DNA from 3 places in the Pseudomonas poae RE*1-1-14 genome. Region 3 is predicted to be linked to each of the others. Evidence: predicted binding sites of a transcription regulator. Region 3 holds the regulator's gene; each other region holds the start of a gene.
The links. Region 3 encodes sigma-54, which starts transcription at its own class of promoters, with help from an activator protein. Its sites were predicted from a motif close to ANTGGCATNNANNTTGCTNT; they were not measured.
Positions count from the first base shown of each region.

Region 1: a site for sigma-54 is predicted at 1,693-1,712, ahead of glnA (type I glutamate--ammonia ligase). Genes of this name have one in related genera too.
Region 2: a site for sigma-54 is predicted at 2,300-2,319, ahead of H045_RS13020 (flagellar hook-length control protein FliK). Genes of this name have one in related genera too.

Region 1 covers NC_020209.1:5,153,358-5,157,695, forward strand. Annotated here, with positions in the region: gene H045_RS22615 (chorismate mutase) at 1-6, opposite strand, end outside; gene glnA (type I glutamate--ammonia ligase) at 186-1,592, opposite strand; gene thiI (tRNA uracil 4-sulfurtransferase ThiI) at 1,927-3,381, shown strand; gene typA (translational GTPase TypA) at 3,521-4,338, shown strand, end outside.
Region 2 covers NC_020209.1:3,020,455-3,024,792, reverse strand. Annotated here, with positions in the region: gene H045_RS13030 (ATP-binding SpoIIE family protein phosphatase) at 1-1,634, shown strand, start outside; gene H045_RS13025 (Hpt domain-containing protein) at 1,665-2,003, shown strand; gene H045_RS13020 (flagellar hook-length control protein FliK) at 2,369-3,715, shown strand; gene fliL (flagellar basal body-associated protein FliL) at 3,844-4,338, shown strand, end outside.
Region 3 covers NC_020209.1:255,699-260,036, reverse strand. Annotated here, with positions in the region: gene lptB (LPS export ABC transporter ATP-binding protein) at 1-657, shown strand, start outside; gene H045_RS01195 (RNA polymerase factor sigma-54) at 842-2,335, shown strand; gene hpf (ribosome hibernation-promoting factor, HPF/YfiA family) at 2,412-2,717, shown strand; gene ptsN (PTS IIA-like nitrogen regulatory protein PtsN) at 2,727-3,182, shown strand; gene rapZ (RNase adapter RapZ) at 3,185-4,042, shown strand; gene H045_RS01175 (HPr family phosphocarrier protein) at 4,059-4,331, shown strand.

The DNA.
Region 1 (4,338 bases), 610 kb from region 3:
TTTCAACGGTGATCTCCTTGTGGGAGGGGACTTGCTCCCGATGGCGGTGGGTCAGGTTATACAGGTATTGCCTGAAACTCTGCCATCGGCGGCAGGCTCCTTCCCGCATTCTTCATGCTCGGGCAAAAAAAAGACCTCCCGAAGGAGGTCTTTTTCATCACGCCACCTTAAGCGGCGCTACCGGATCAGCAGCTGTAGTACAGCTCGTATTCCAGTGGGTGTACGAAGGTGCGAACCTTGATTTCTTCAGCGCTCTTGAGCTCGATGTAGGCATCGATGAAGTCGTCGCTGAACACGCCGCCTTTGGTCAGGAACGAACGGCCCTTGTCCAGCTCTTCCAGGGCCTCTTTCAGGCTGCCACACACCTGTGGAATTTCCTTGGCCTCTTCAGGCGGCAGGTCGTACAGGTTTTTGTCGGCGGCGTCGCCAGGGTGGATCTTGTTCTGGATACCGTCCAGGCCAGCCATGACCAAGGCAGCGAAGGCCAGGTACGGGTTGGCAGCCGGATCCGGGAAGCGGGCTTCGATGCGACGAGCGCGCGGGCTGGACACGTAAGGAATACGGATCGAAGCGGAGCGGTTGCGCGCCGAGTAGGCCAGCATCACTGGCGCTTCAAAACCTGGGACCAGACGCTTGTAGGAGTTGGTCGACGGGTTGGTGAAGCCGTTCAGGGCCTTACCGTGCTTGATGATACCGCCGATGAAGTACAGGGCGGTGTCGGACAGGCCGGCATAGCCTTCGCCAGCGAAGGTGTTCTTGCCATCTTTGGCGATGGACAGGTGAACGTGCATGCCCGAACCGTTATCGCCGTACAGAGGCTTGGGCATGAAGGTCGCGGTACGGCCGTAGGCAACGGCGGTGTTGTGTACGCAGTACTTGAGGGTCTGAACTTCGTCAGCCTTGGCAACCAGGGTGTTGAACTTCACACCGATTTCGTTCTGGCCGGCAGTGGCCACTTCGTGGTGATGCACTTCGATGACCAGGCCCATGTCTTCCATGGCGTTGCACATGGAGGTACGGATTTCGTGGTCGTGGTCGAACGGTGGCACCGGGAAGTAGCCGCCTTTGATGCCGGGACGGTGGCCGTGGTTGCCGCCTTCCACGTCCTGGTCGGACATCCAGGAGCCTTGTTCGGAGTAGATCTTGAACATGGAGCCGGAGATGTCGGACTTGAACTTCACTTGATCGAAGATGAAGAACTCTGGCTCAGGGCCCACGAATACGGTGTCACCGATACCGGTCGACTTCAGGTATTCCTCGGCACGCTTGGCGATCGCACGTGGGTCGCGGTCATAGCCCTGCATGGTCGAAGGCTCGATCACGTCGCACACCAGGATCAGAGTAGGCTCTTCGGTGAACGGGTCGAGGACGGCAGTGGTGTCGTCCGGCATCAGGATCATGTCGGAGGCTTCGATGCCTTTCCAGCCGGCAATGGAGGAACCGTCGAACATTTTGCCTTCTTCGAAGAACGCATCATCCAGCGCATCGCGAGCCGGCATGGTCACGTGATGCTGAGTGCCTTTTGTGTCCGTGAAGCGCAGATCAATCCATTTAACGTCATGATCTTTGATGAGTTGAACCGACTTCGACATGGTGTCCTCCGGGTGGCTTCGGGCTGGGGTAGTGGAGTTAGCCCTTAGAATGTTGGTGATGCCGGCGCGGATAGTCCGCCATGGCAACCTGCCTCACAAGAGAGCAAATTGCATGCCAGTGCGCCAACATGGGATTTATGCTCCAAATGCGACCCTATAAAGGTGCATAGCGACAAATGACGCAAAGCGGTGCACCTCAATGTAGCGTTGCGAGCTGCAAATGCACGCATTTAGTGCGCGACAAGTGCGGTGCATATTAACTGGTTAAACCTTGAGCGATTTCCGCTATAATCCGCGCCCCCCTTTTTCAGCAGGCCCGGCACGCGCTGTTTCCATGAAATTAATCGTAAAAGTCTTCCCCGAAATCACCATCAAGAGCCGACCGGTACGGATGCGCTTCATCCGTCAGTTGGCCAAGAATATCCGCGCCGTGCTCCGTGATCTGGACCCGGCCGTGGTGGTGAATGGTGTGTGGGACAACCTCGAGCTGGAAACCCGCCTGACCGACGCCAAAGCCCTGAAGGACATGACCGAGCGCCTGAGCTGCATGCCGGGCATCGCGCATTTCCTGCAAGTGGACGAGTACCCGCTGGGTGACTTCGATGACATCACCGAGAAGTGCAAGCTGCACTTCGGTAATGAGCTTGAAGGCAAGATTTTTTCGGTACGCTGCAAGCGTGCCGGCAAGCACCCGTTCAGCTCCATGGATGTGGAGAAATACGTCGGCAGCAAGCTGCGTCGCGAGTGCGGCGCCGCCGGAATTTCCCTCAAAGCGCCGCAAATTGAAGTGCGCATGGAAATTCGCGACCAACGGTTGTTTGTGATTCACAGCCAGCACAACAGCATCGGCGGCTACCCGCTGGGCGCCCTGGAACAGACCCTGGTATTGATGTCCGGCGGTTTCGATTCCACAGTGGCGGCCTATCAGATCATGCGCCGTGGCCTGATGAGCCACTTCTGCTTCTTTAACCTGGGCGGGCGTGCACACGAATTGGGCGTGATGGAAGTCGCGCACTTTATCTGGAAGAAGTACGGCAGCTCCCAGCGCGTGCTGTTTGTGAGCGTGCCGTTCGAGGAAGTACTGGGCGAAATTCTCGCTAAAGTCGATAACAGTCATATGGGCGTGGTTTTGAAGCGTATGATGTTGCGCGCTGCGTCCCGCATTGCCGATCAATTGCAGATCGACGCGCTGGTGACCGGCGAGGCGATCTCCCAAGTGGCCAGCCAGACGCTGCCCAACCTGTCGCTGATCGACTGCGTGACCGAGAAGCTGGTGTTGCGCCCGCTGATCGCCAGTCACAAGCAGGACATTATCGATCTGGCCGAAGAAATCGGTACCGCCGATTTTGCCAGGCATATGCCGGAATACTGCGGGGTCATTTCGGTGAACCCCAAGACCCACGCCAAGCGCAACCGCGTGGAGTACGAAGAACAACAGTTTGATATGGCGGTTCTGGAGCGTGCGCTCGAGAACGCCAAGCTGGTCCCGATCGATCGTGTGATCGACGAGTTGGGCCAGGATGTGCAGATCGAAGAAGTCAGCGAAGCCCTGGCCGGTCAGATCGTCGTCGACATCCGTCACCCGGATGCTGCCGAGGATGAGCCGCTGGAAATCGCCGGCATCGACGTACAAACGCTGCCGTTCTATGCATTGAACGCGCGTTTCAAGGAACTGGATAACAGCCGTCAGTACCTGCTGTATTGCGACAAAGGCGTGATGAGTCGCCTGCATGCCCACCATTTGCTCAGTGAGGGGCATGCCAATGTGCGCGTTTATCGACCGAGCTAAGAGCCCGGGGCTGTTTGCCTGTGGCCTGCGTCACCGGCCCCCCGACTCTGCCGTCAAGCTGTAACGGCAAGGCCTGACTCTACTGTTAATCGCTGCCACGACCTGTCAGCACACCGAATCCTCTGATCGAGATACACAAGTGATCGAAAATCTACGTAACATCGCCATCATTGCTCACGTTGACCACGGTAAAACCACCCTGGTAGACAAACTCCTGCGTCAATCCGGCACCCTGGAGCGCAACGAGCTCAACGACGAGCGCGTGATGGACTCCAACGACCAGGAAAAAGAGCGCGGTATTACCATCCTGGCGAAAAACACCGCCATCAACTGGAACGGCTACCACATCAACATCGTGGACACCCCGGGCCACGCCGACTTCGGCGGCGAAGTGGAACGCGTGATGTCGATGGTTGACTCCGTGCTGCTGCTGGTTGACGCTCAAGACGGCCCTATGCCGCAAACCCGTTTCGTGACCAAGAAGGCCTTCGAAGCCGGCCTGCGTCCGATCGTGTGCATCAACAAGGTTGACCGCCCAGGCGCGCGTCCGGATTGGGTTCTGGACCAGATCTTCGACCTGTTCGACAACCTGGGTGCCACCGAAGAACAGCTGGACTTCCAAGTCATCTACGCCTCGGCCCTGAACGGTATTGCTGGTCTTGACCACACCGACATGGCTGAAGACATGACCCCGCTGTACCAGTCGATCGTCGACAACGTACCCGCGCCGAAAGTTGACCGTGAAGGCGCGTTCCAGATGCAGATCTCTGCACTGGACTACAACAGCTTCCTGGGTGTTATCGGCGTTGGCCGTATCGCTCGCGGCAGCGTCAAGCCGAACACCCCGGTTGTGGCTATCGGCGCCGACGGCAAGAAGCGTAACGGTCGTATCCTGAAGCTGATGGGTCACCACGGTCTGCACCGTGTAGACGTTGAAGAAGCTTTCGCCGGCGACAT
Region 2 (4,338 bases), 2.7 Mb from region 3:
TCGTGCGGCGACAGGGTCATCAGGTGCTCACCGCCACCAACGGCGCTGAAGCGGTCGAGGTGTTCACCCGTGAACGCCCGCACCTGGTATTGATGGATGCGCTGATGCCGGTAATGGACGGTTTCGAGGCAGCGCGGCGCATCAAGCAACTGGCGGGGGAAGCGCTGGTGCCGCTGATCTTCCTCACCTCCCTGCGCGAAAGCGAAGCCCTGGCACAGTGCCTGGATGCCGGCGGCGACGACTTTTTGGCCAAACCCTACAACCCGGTGATCCTCGCGGCCAAGATCAACGCCATGGACCGTCTGCGTCGCCTGCAGGCCACGGTATTGCAGCAGCGCGACTTGATCGCCAAGCATCATGAATACCTGCTGCACGAACAGCGGGTGGCCAAGGCGGTGTTCGACAAGGTCGCCCATTCGGGCTGCATCAACGCGGCGCCGAACATCCGTTACCTGCAATCGCCCTATGCGCTGTTCAACGGCGACCTGCTGCTGGCGGCCTACACGCCGTCGGGTGACATGCACGTGCTGCTCGGCGACTTCACCGGCCATGGCTTGCCTGCAGCGGTGGGCGCCATGCCGCTGGCTGAAGTGTTCTACGGCATGACCGCCAAGGGCTATGGCCTGGCTCAGACCTTGCGCGAGATGAACGCCAAGCTCAAACGCATCCTGCCGGCGGACATGTTCTGCTGTGCCACGCTGCTGTGCCTGAGCACCCAGCGGCGAGCGGTGGAGGTGTGGAATGGCGGCATGCCCGAGGGCTATGTGCACGAGGTCGCCACGGGCAAGCGCACGCCGTTGATGTCACGGCATTTGCCCCTGGGCGTGCTGTCGGCGGAGCAGTTTGACGACAGCACCGAGGTCTGGCCGATGGCCTTGGGCGACCGTGTGTTTTTGCTGTCCGATGGCGTGCTCGACACCGCCGACACCAACGAACAATTATTTGGTGCCGAGCGCTTGCTGCAGGTATTTGCCGCCAATCGCGAACCGGACCGCCTGTTCGAAGACATCGAGCAGGCGCTGGCGGCATTTCGCGGCGAGGTGCGCGATGATGTGAGCATGGTGGAAATCACCCTGCAGGCTGGTCAGTCGCTGCGTGCGACCGGGCCTTTGTATGCCGACAGCGGCCAGTCGTGTCCGCTGGACTGGTCGGTGAGTTTCGAGTTTCGCGCCGACACGCTCAAGCGTTACAACCCGTTGCCCTACCTGCTGCAACTGCTGCTGGAAATCCACGGCCTGCGCGAGCAGAGCGGGGCGCTCTACAGCGTGATGGCCGAGCTGTATTCCAATGCGCTGGAACATGGCGTGCTGGGGCTGGACTCGCGGCTCAAGCGCGATGCCGAGGGGTTTGCGCAGTATTACCGTCTGCGCAACGAGCGGTTGGCGCAACTGGACACGGGATTTGTGCGCGTGCATGTGCAGGTGGTGCCCACTGATACCGGGGGCACCCTGAGCTTGCGCGTTGAGGACAGTGGTCAGGGCTTTGACGTGGAGCAGATACTGGCGCGGCCGCTGGATATCGACCGTCTGTCTGGCCGGGGGCTCAGCCTGGTGCGTCAATTGAGCAGCACTGTAGGCTGGTCGGATGGCGGGCGCAGTGTATGCGTGGAGTTTTGCTGGGGGGCTCTGGCATAATCCGGCGATTCTTGATCAAGGAGCGAGCAAGTGGTTGATGTTCATATGGACCCGCAGGTGTTGGCGGGTTTGCAGGAGGTCATGGAGGGGGAGTATCCGCATTTGCTGGATACCTTTTTGCATGACTCTGAAGAGCGGGTGAAGGCGCTGCACAAGGCGGGTGGTGATACGCAGGCGTTGCGGCAGATTGCGCACAGTTTCAAGGGGAGCAGCGGGAACCTGGGAGCGGTGCAGTTGGCCTTGTTGTGTCAGGAGTTGGAGATGGCGTCGGCGGGGGATATTGGCGGGTTGGTGGATCAGATTGACCGCGAGTTTGCTCTGGTTCGGGCCATGTATAAGCGCGAGCTGCAGCGGGTTTTTGCGGGGTGATTGGGTTCCGCCCTTACGGCGGAGGCGATCATTCTTGGCCCGGCTGAAGGGGCTCCCTGATTAAAAGCAAGAGTGCGGCGGCCTTGGAGCCGACCGGGATTGTTTGCCTCCCACATTTGAATCTCCATTTGTCTGATGGATATCACACCGCTTTTGATCTGCTTTGCTCCGGCTCTTGAGCTCAGGCGACCCGTTAACCACGCTGGCCGAACGAAGGCTTGAATCCGTGGGTAACCCGGCAGGACACCGGGTTAGCGCACTGGCCCAGTGCGGCGATATATATCCAACCAATCCAACCTGGCCCAACTCTTGCTTTATCTCCACAACTGCATCCCATGACCCCCATGCAGTTGGAGACCCTACTTATGCCAGTCGCCCCCAACGCCCTCCTTCAGGCTGCCCCTGCGGCCAAGCCTCAAGCGCCCGTCGCCGTTTCATCTTCAGTGGCGGCGGACCCCCGGGATAAAGGCCCTGGCTTCGCTCAAGTGTTCGCCAACCAAGCGTCAAAACCTGCCGCAAAACCCGACGCCAGCCCGGCCAAACCCACGCGCGACAAGCCTGTCGAAAGCCCGGCCAAGCCGGTTGCCGACAGCGACAAACCTGCCGCCAGCACGCCGGCGGTTGCCGATAGCGGCAAACCCTTGCCTGCCACGCCGCCAGCCAAGTCCGACGACAGCGCCAGCAGTGACGACGACAAACCCACCGACCCGGCCCTGGCGCAACAACCGCCGGCCGATCCGGTAGTCGACCCGGCCCTGGTGGCCACGCTCACGCCAGTGGCTTTGCCGGTGCCGCCGGAAACGCCGACCCCGATTGCCGCCAAGCCCGACAAGGCTGACAAGACGCAACCTGCGGTCGCAGCGCCTGTCGCGGCAACCGATGCAGCCAAGCCTGCCTTCGACCCCGCCGCCGACCCGCTGGACGATATGCCCGCCGTGCGTTTGGCGATGGAACAGGGCGGTCACGTGTCCGCCAGCAGCCAGGCGCCGCAGAAGGCCGCACCGACTACCTCCACCCAGGATCAGCCAACCGCCGCGCAGACATTTGCCGCCGGCATCGCCACCCTGGTGGACCAGCAAGCCGCCAAGGGCAGCACCCATCAGGGCGGCGAGAAGGCGTTCGGCGCGTTGATCGATGACGGTCTCAAGGACCTGAAAAACGCCGGCAGCGATACCCGCGTCGATAACTTCGCCGATCGCCTGGCCGCGCTGACCCAGGCCGCCACCCCGAAAACCGCCAATGCGCTGCCGCCGGTAGCCAACGCACCGTTGGCGATGCACCAGAGCGGCTGGACCGAAGAGGTGGTCAACCGCGTGATGTACCTCTCCAGCGCCAGCCTCAAGTCGGCCGAGATTCAGTTGCAGCCGGCCGAGCTGGGGCGTCTGGACATCAAGGTCAACATGACACCGGATCAGCAGGCTCAGGTGACGTTCATGAGCGGTCACGCCGTGGTGCGTGAAGCGTTGGAAAGCCAGTCCGGCCGCCTGCGCGAGATGTTCGCTCAGCAGGGCATGGGCCAGGTGGACGTGAACGTGTCCGACCAGTCCCGTGGTCAGGAGCAGCAACAGCAACAGCAGAACCAGATGCGCGGCGTGAGTGGCGGCGCACGGGGTGGCAGGGCCGACAGTGCTGACCACGCGGAAGTCACCGCTGCCACAGCGCCGGTAACGACCAGCGTGATCGGCTCCAGCGCCGTTGATTACTACGCCTGATTAAATGTGGGAGGGGGCTTGCTCCCTCCCACATGGATATGTGCCTGTCTACCAGACAATTCTGGCATAACACTTGCTCTTGCCTTTCCGTAGATCTATGAATCCCAGAATAGTGACGGATTATTGGCATGGCGAAGAGCGAAGACGCAGCACAAGCACCCGAAGGCAAGGTCAAGGGGAAGGGCAAACTCAAGCTTATCCTGATGATCGTCCTGGGTCTGCTCCTGGCCATTGGTGCTTCAGTGGGCGGCACCTGGTACATCATGCACAGCAGTGCCAGCAAACCGGCCCCCGTCGCCGAGGCCGCCACCAACGCCAAGCAGCCGGCTATCTTCGAGCCGATGCTGCCGGCCTTTGTCGCCAACTACAATCAGAACGGCCGTCAACGCTACCTGCAGGTGAGCATGACGCTGTTGGCGCGTAATCAGGCGGACCTGGATGCGCTCAAGGTGCATATGCCGGTGATCCGCAACAACCTGGTGATGCTGTTATCCGCACAGGGCTTCGACAGCCTGGTGACCCCGGTTGGCCAGGAAATGCTGCGCCAGAAAGTCACCGCCAGCGTGCAGGAAGTGTCCCAGAAGGAACTCGGTAAAGTCGCCGTCGAGCAAGTGCTCTTCACT
Region 3 (4,338 bases):
CTGTCGATCGACAGCGGCCAGATCGTCGGCTTGCTCGGCCCCAACGGCGCCGGCAAGACCACCTGCTTCTATATGATCGTGGGTTTAGTCCAGGCCGACCAGGGCCGCGTGCTGATCGACGACCTCGATGTCAGCCACCAACCCATGCACGGTCGTGCACGCGCCGGTATCGGTTATCTGCCACAGGAAGCGTCGATCTTCCGCAAACTGTCGGTGGCCGACAACATCATGGCGATCCTCGAGACCCGCAAGGAACTCGACCGCGACGGCCGCCGTCAGGAGCTCGAAAGCCTGCTGCAGGAATTTCACATCAACCACATTCGCGACAACCTCGGCATGAGCTTGTCCGGTGGCGAGCGTCGCCGCGTGGAAATCGCCCGCGCCCTGGCCACTGCGCCCAAGTTCATCCTGCTGGACGAACCGTTTGCCGGCGTCGACCCGATCTCGGTCGGCGATATCAAGCAGATCATCCATCATCTGAAGGCCAAGGGCATCGGTGTGCTGATCACTGACCACAACGTCCGTGAGACCCTCGATATTTGCGAAACCGCCTATATCGTCAACGATGGCCAACTGATCGCCGAAGGCGATTCGGCGACTATCCTGGCCAACGAACTGGTCAAGGAAGTGTACCTGGGTCACGAGTTCCGCCTGTAGACACGGTGGTATCAGGGCGTTCGCCAACGAGCGCGCGAGTCAATGAAGACCTCGGTATTTTTATTGTCATCGCGCTCTAGGCAAAGCACCCGATATCAGGCATATAATTTGCTTATGTTTGGCGCTCGCGCGCCCTGTCGTGGATGGCGCATTGCGCCGGCGAATAAGGTGTTAAGCCCCTGCCATGAAACCATCGCTAGTCCTGAGAATGGGCCAGCAGCTGACGATGACACCGCAGCTGCAACAGGCCATCCGCCTGCTCCAATTGTCGACCCTGGACCTGCAACAGGAAATCCAGGAGGCTCTGGAGTCCAATCCGATGCTCGAACGCCAGGAAGAAGGCGACGACTTCGATAATGCAGACCCACTGGCCGACAACATCGAGCAAAAACCCAACCCGGACGTGCAGGAAACCTCCTATCAGGAAACCGCACCCACGGTGGACAACCTCGAGGAAGGCGACTGGAACGAACGCATTCCCAACGAACTGCCCGTGGACACTGCCTGGGAAGACGTCTATCAGACCAGCGCGAGCAGCCTGCCCAGCAATGACGATGACGAGTGGGACTTCACCACCCGCACGTCCGTGGGCGAAAGCCTGCAGAGCCACTTGCTGTGGCAATTGAACCTGGCGCCGATGTCCGACACCGATCGCCTGATCGCCGTCACCCTGATCGACTGCATCAACAACCAGGGCTATCTGGACGAGACGCTCGACGAAATTCTGGAAGCCTTCGACCCGGAACTGGATATCGAACTGGACGAAATCGAAGCCGTTCTGCATCGCATCCAGCAGTTCGAGCCTGCCGGCATTGGTGCGCGCAACCTCAGTGAATGCCTGCTGCTGCAATTGCGTCAATTGCCCGCCAAGACGCCATGGCTCACCGAAGCCCAGCGCCTTGTCACCGACTACATCGACTTGCTGGGCAGCCGTGACTACAGCCAGCTGATGCGTCGCATGAAGCTCAAGGAAGATGAGCTGCGCCAGGTCATCGAGCTGGTGCAGAGCCTCAACCCGCGTCCGGGCTCGCAGATCGAGTCCAGCGAAGCCGAATACGTGGTCCCCGACGTGATCGTCCGCAAGGACAACGAGCGTTGGCTGGTTGAGCTTAACCAGGAATCCGTGCCCCGGCTGCGGGTCAACCCGCAATACGCCGGCTTTGTACGCCGCGCCGACACCAGCGCCGACAACACCTTCATGCGCAACCAGTTGCAGGAAGCCCGCTGGTTCATCAAGAGCCTGCAAAGCCGCAACGAAACCCTGATGAAAGTCGCCACCCAGATCGTCGAACACCAGCGCGGCTTCCTGGAGTACGGCGACGAGGCGATGAAACCGCTGGTATTGCACGATATCGCTGAAGCGGTGGGCATGCACGAATCGACGATTTCGCGAGTGACCACCCAGAAATTCATGCATACCCCGCGGGGTATATATGAGCTGAAATACTTTTTCTCCAGCCACGTCAGCACCTCCGAAGGCGGCGAATGCTCATCCACGGCAATTCGCGCGATTATCAAAAAACTGGTTGCTGCGGAAAATCAGAAAAAGCCATTGAGTGACAGTAAGATCGCTGGTTTACTGGAAGCACAAGGCATTCAGGTCGCCCGTCGAACCGTCGCCAAGTATCGCGAATCCCTTGGGATTGCGCCTTCCAGCGAGCGTAAGCGTTTGATGTGACGGGCGAGCCACAGCGTTCCAGTGGCAGGCGCTTTTCGCCTGTCGCTTTATGCACTGGCAACGAAGGAGAAGCTGTATGCAAGTCAACATCAGTGGACACCAGCTGGAAGTCACCAAGCCCCTGCGTGAATACACCGAGAGCAAGCTGAACAAGCTTGCGGGGCATTTCGACAAGATCACCAACGTGCAGGTCATCATGGAGGTCGACAAGCTCAAGCAGAAAATCGAAGCCACCCTGCACGTACCGAATGCCAAGCTCGTCGCCAATGCGGAACACGAAGACATGTACGCGGCGATTGACTCGCTCTACGACAAGCTCGACCGCCAACTCATAAAGCATAAGGAAAAGAATCTGCACCTGATGCAAGGTACAGGTCGTTAACGCCTCCCCATGATCCGACTTGAAACCATCCTGACCCCCGGCCGTTCCCTGGTGAACGCGCCGGGTGGCAGCAAGAAAAAAGCCCTCGAACACATTGCCAACCTGATCAGCCGTGAAGTGCCCGAGCTGGATGAGCAGGTCGTGTTCAAGGCCCTGATCGACCGTGAAAAGCTGGGGTCCACCGGCTTTGGCAACGGCATCGCCATCCCTCACTGCCGACTCAAAGGCTGCGACACCCCCGTCAGCGCCTTGCTGCACCTGGAAAGACCCATCGATTTCGACGCCATCGACGGTGCCCCGGTCGACCTGCTCTTCGTTTTGCTGGTCCCGGAAGCGGCCACCGATGCTCACCTGGAACTGCTTCGGCAGATCGCCAGTATGCTCGACCGCAAGGAAGTACGTCATAAACTGCGCAACGCCAGCAGCAATGAGGCGTTGTATCAGGTTGTGCTGGACGAGCAATAACCATGCGCCTGATCATTGTCAGTGGCCGCTCCGGCTCGGGTAAGAGCACCGCACTCAACGTGCTTGAGGACAGCGGCTTTTATTGCATCGATAATTTGCCCGCCGGGCTGCTGCCGGAACTGGCCGAACGCGCGCTCATCCACACCGAACTGGCGCAACCTCTGGTCGCCGTCTCGATTGACGCCCGCAACCTGCCCAGCCACCTTTCGCGGTTCCCCGAACTGCTCGAAGAGGTGCGCGGCAAGCATATTCATTGTGACGTGCTGTACCTGGACGCGGACGAAGAGACGCTGCTCAAGCGCTTCTCCGAAACCCGCCGGCGCCACCCGCTGAGCAGCCCGAACCGTTCGCTGGCCGAAGCCATAGAGGACGAAACCAAGCTGCTGGGACCAATCATTGATCTGGCCGACCTGAAGATCAACACCACCAATCTGAACCTGTACCAGCTGCGCGACGCGATCAAGCTGCGCCTGCTCAATCAGCCTGAGCCTGGTACGGCCTTTCTGGTCGAGTCATTTGGCTTCAAGCGCGGCATGCCGGTGGATGCCGACCTGGTATTCGATGTGCGCTGCCTGCCCAATCCTTACTGGAAGCCGGAGCTACGTGAACAATCCGGGCTGGATCAGCCAGTGATCGATTACCTGGCCGCCCAGCCGGATGTGGAAGATATGTTCCAAGACATCTCCACCTACCTGCTCAAATGGCTGCCGCGCTTTGCCGCGAGTAATCGCGCTTATGTCACCATTGCCATTGGCTGCACCGGCGGCCATCACCGCTCTGTCTACCTGACCGAACGCCTCGGCCAGGTGCTGCAGCAAACCCTCAAGAACGTCCAGGTCCGCCACCGCGACCTAAGCTGAAAGGAACACCTGCGCGATGCCCGCTCTGGAAATTGAAATTATCAACAAGCTGGGCCTGCACGCCCGAGCTTCGGCAAAATTCGTCGGCGTTGCCGGGCAGTTTCCTTGCCAGATCCGCGCCGGGCGCACGCCGGAATCGATGGTCGACGGCAAAAGCATCATGGCAATGATGATGCTGGCTGCGGGCAAGGGCACCAAAATTCATCTGAACACCGAAGGTGAACAGGAGGATGAAGCAATGGCCGCACTGGTGGAGTTGATCAACAACAAGTTTGACGAAGGCGAATGACCCCAAC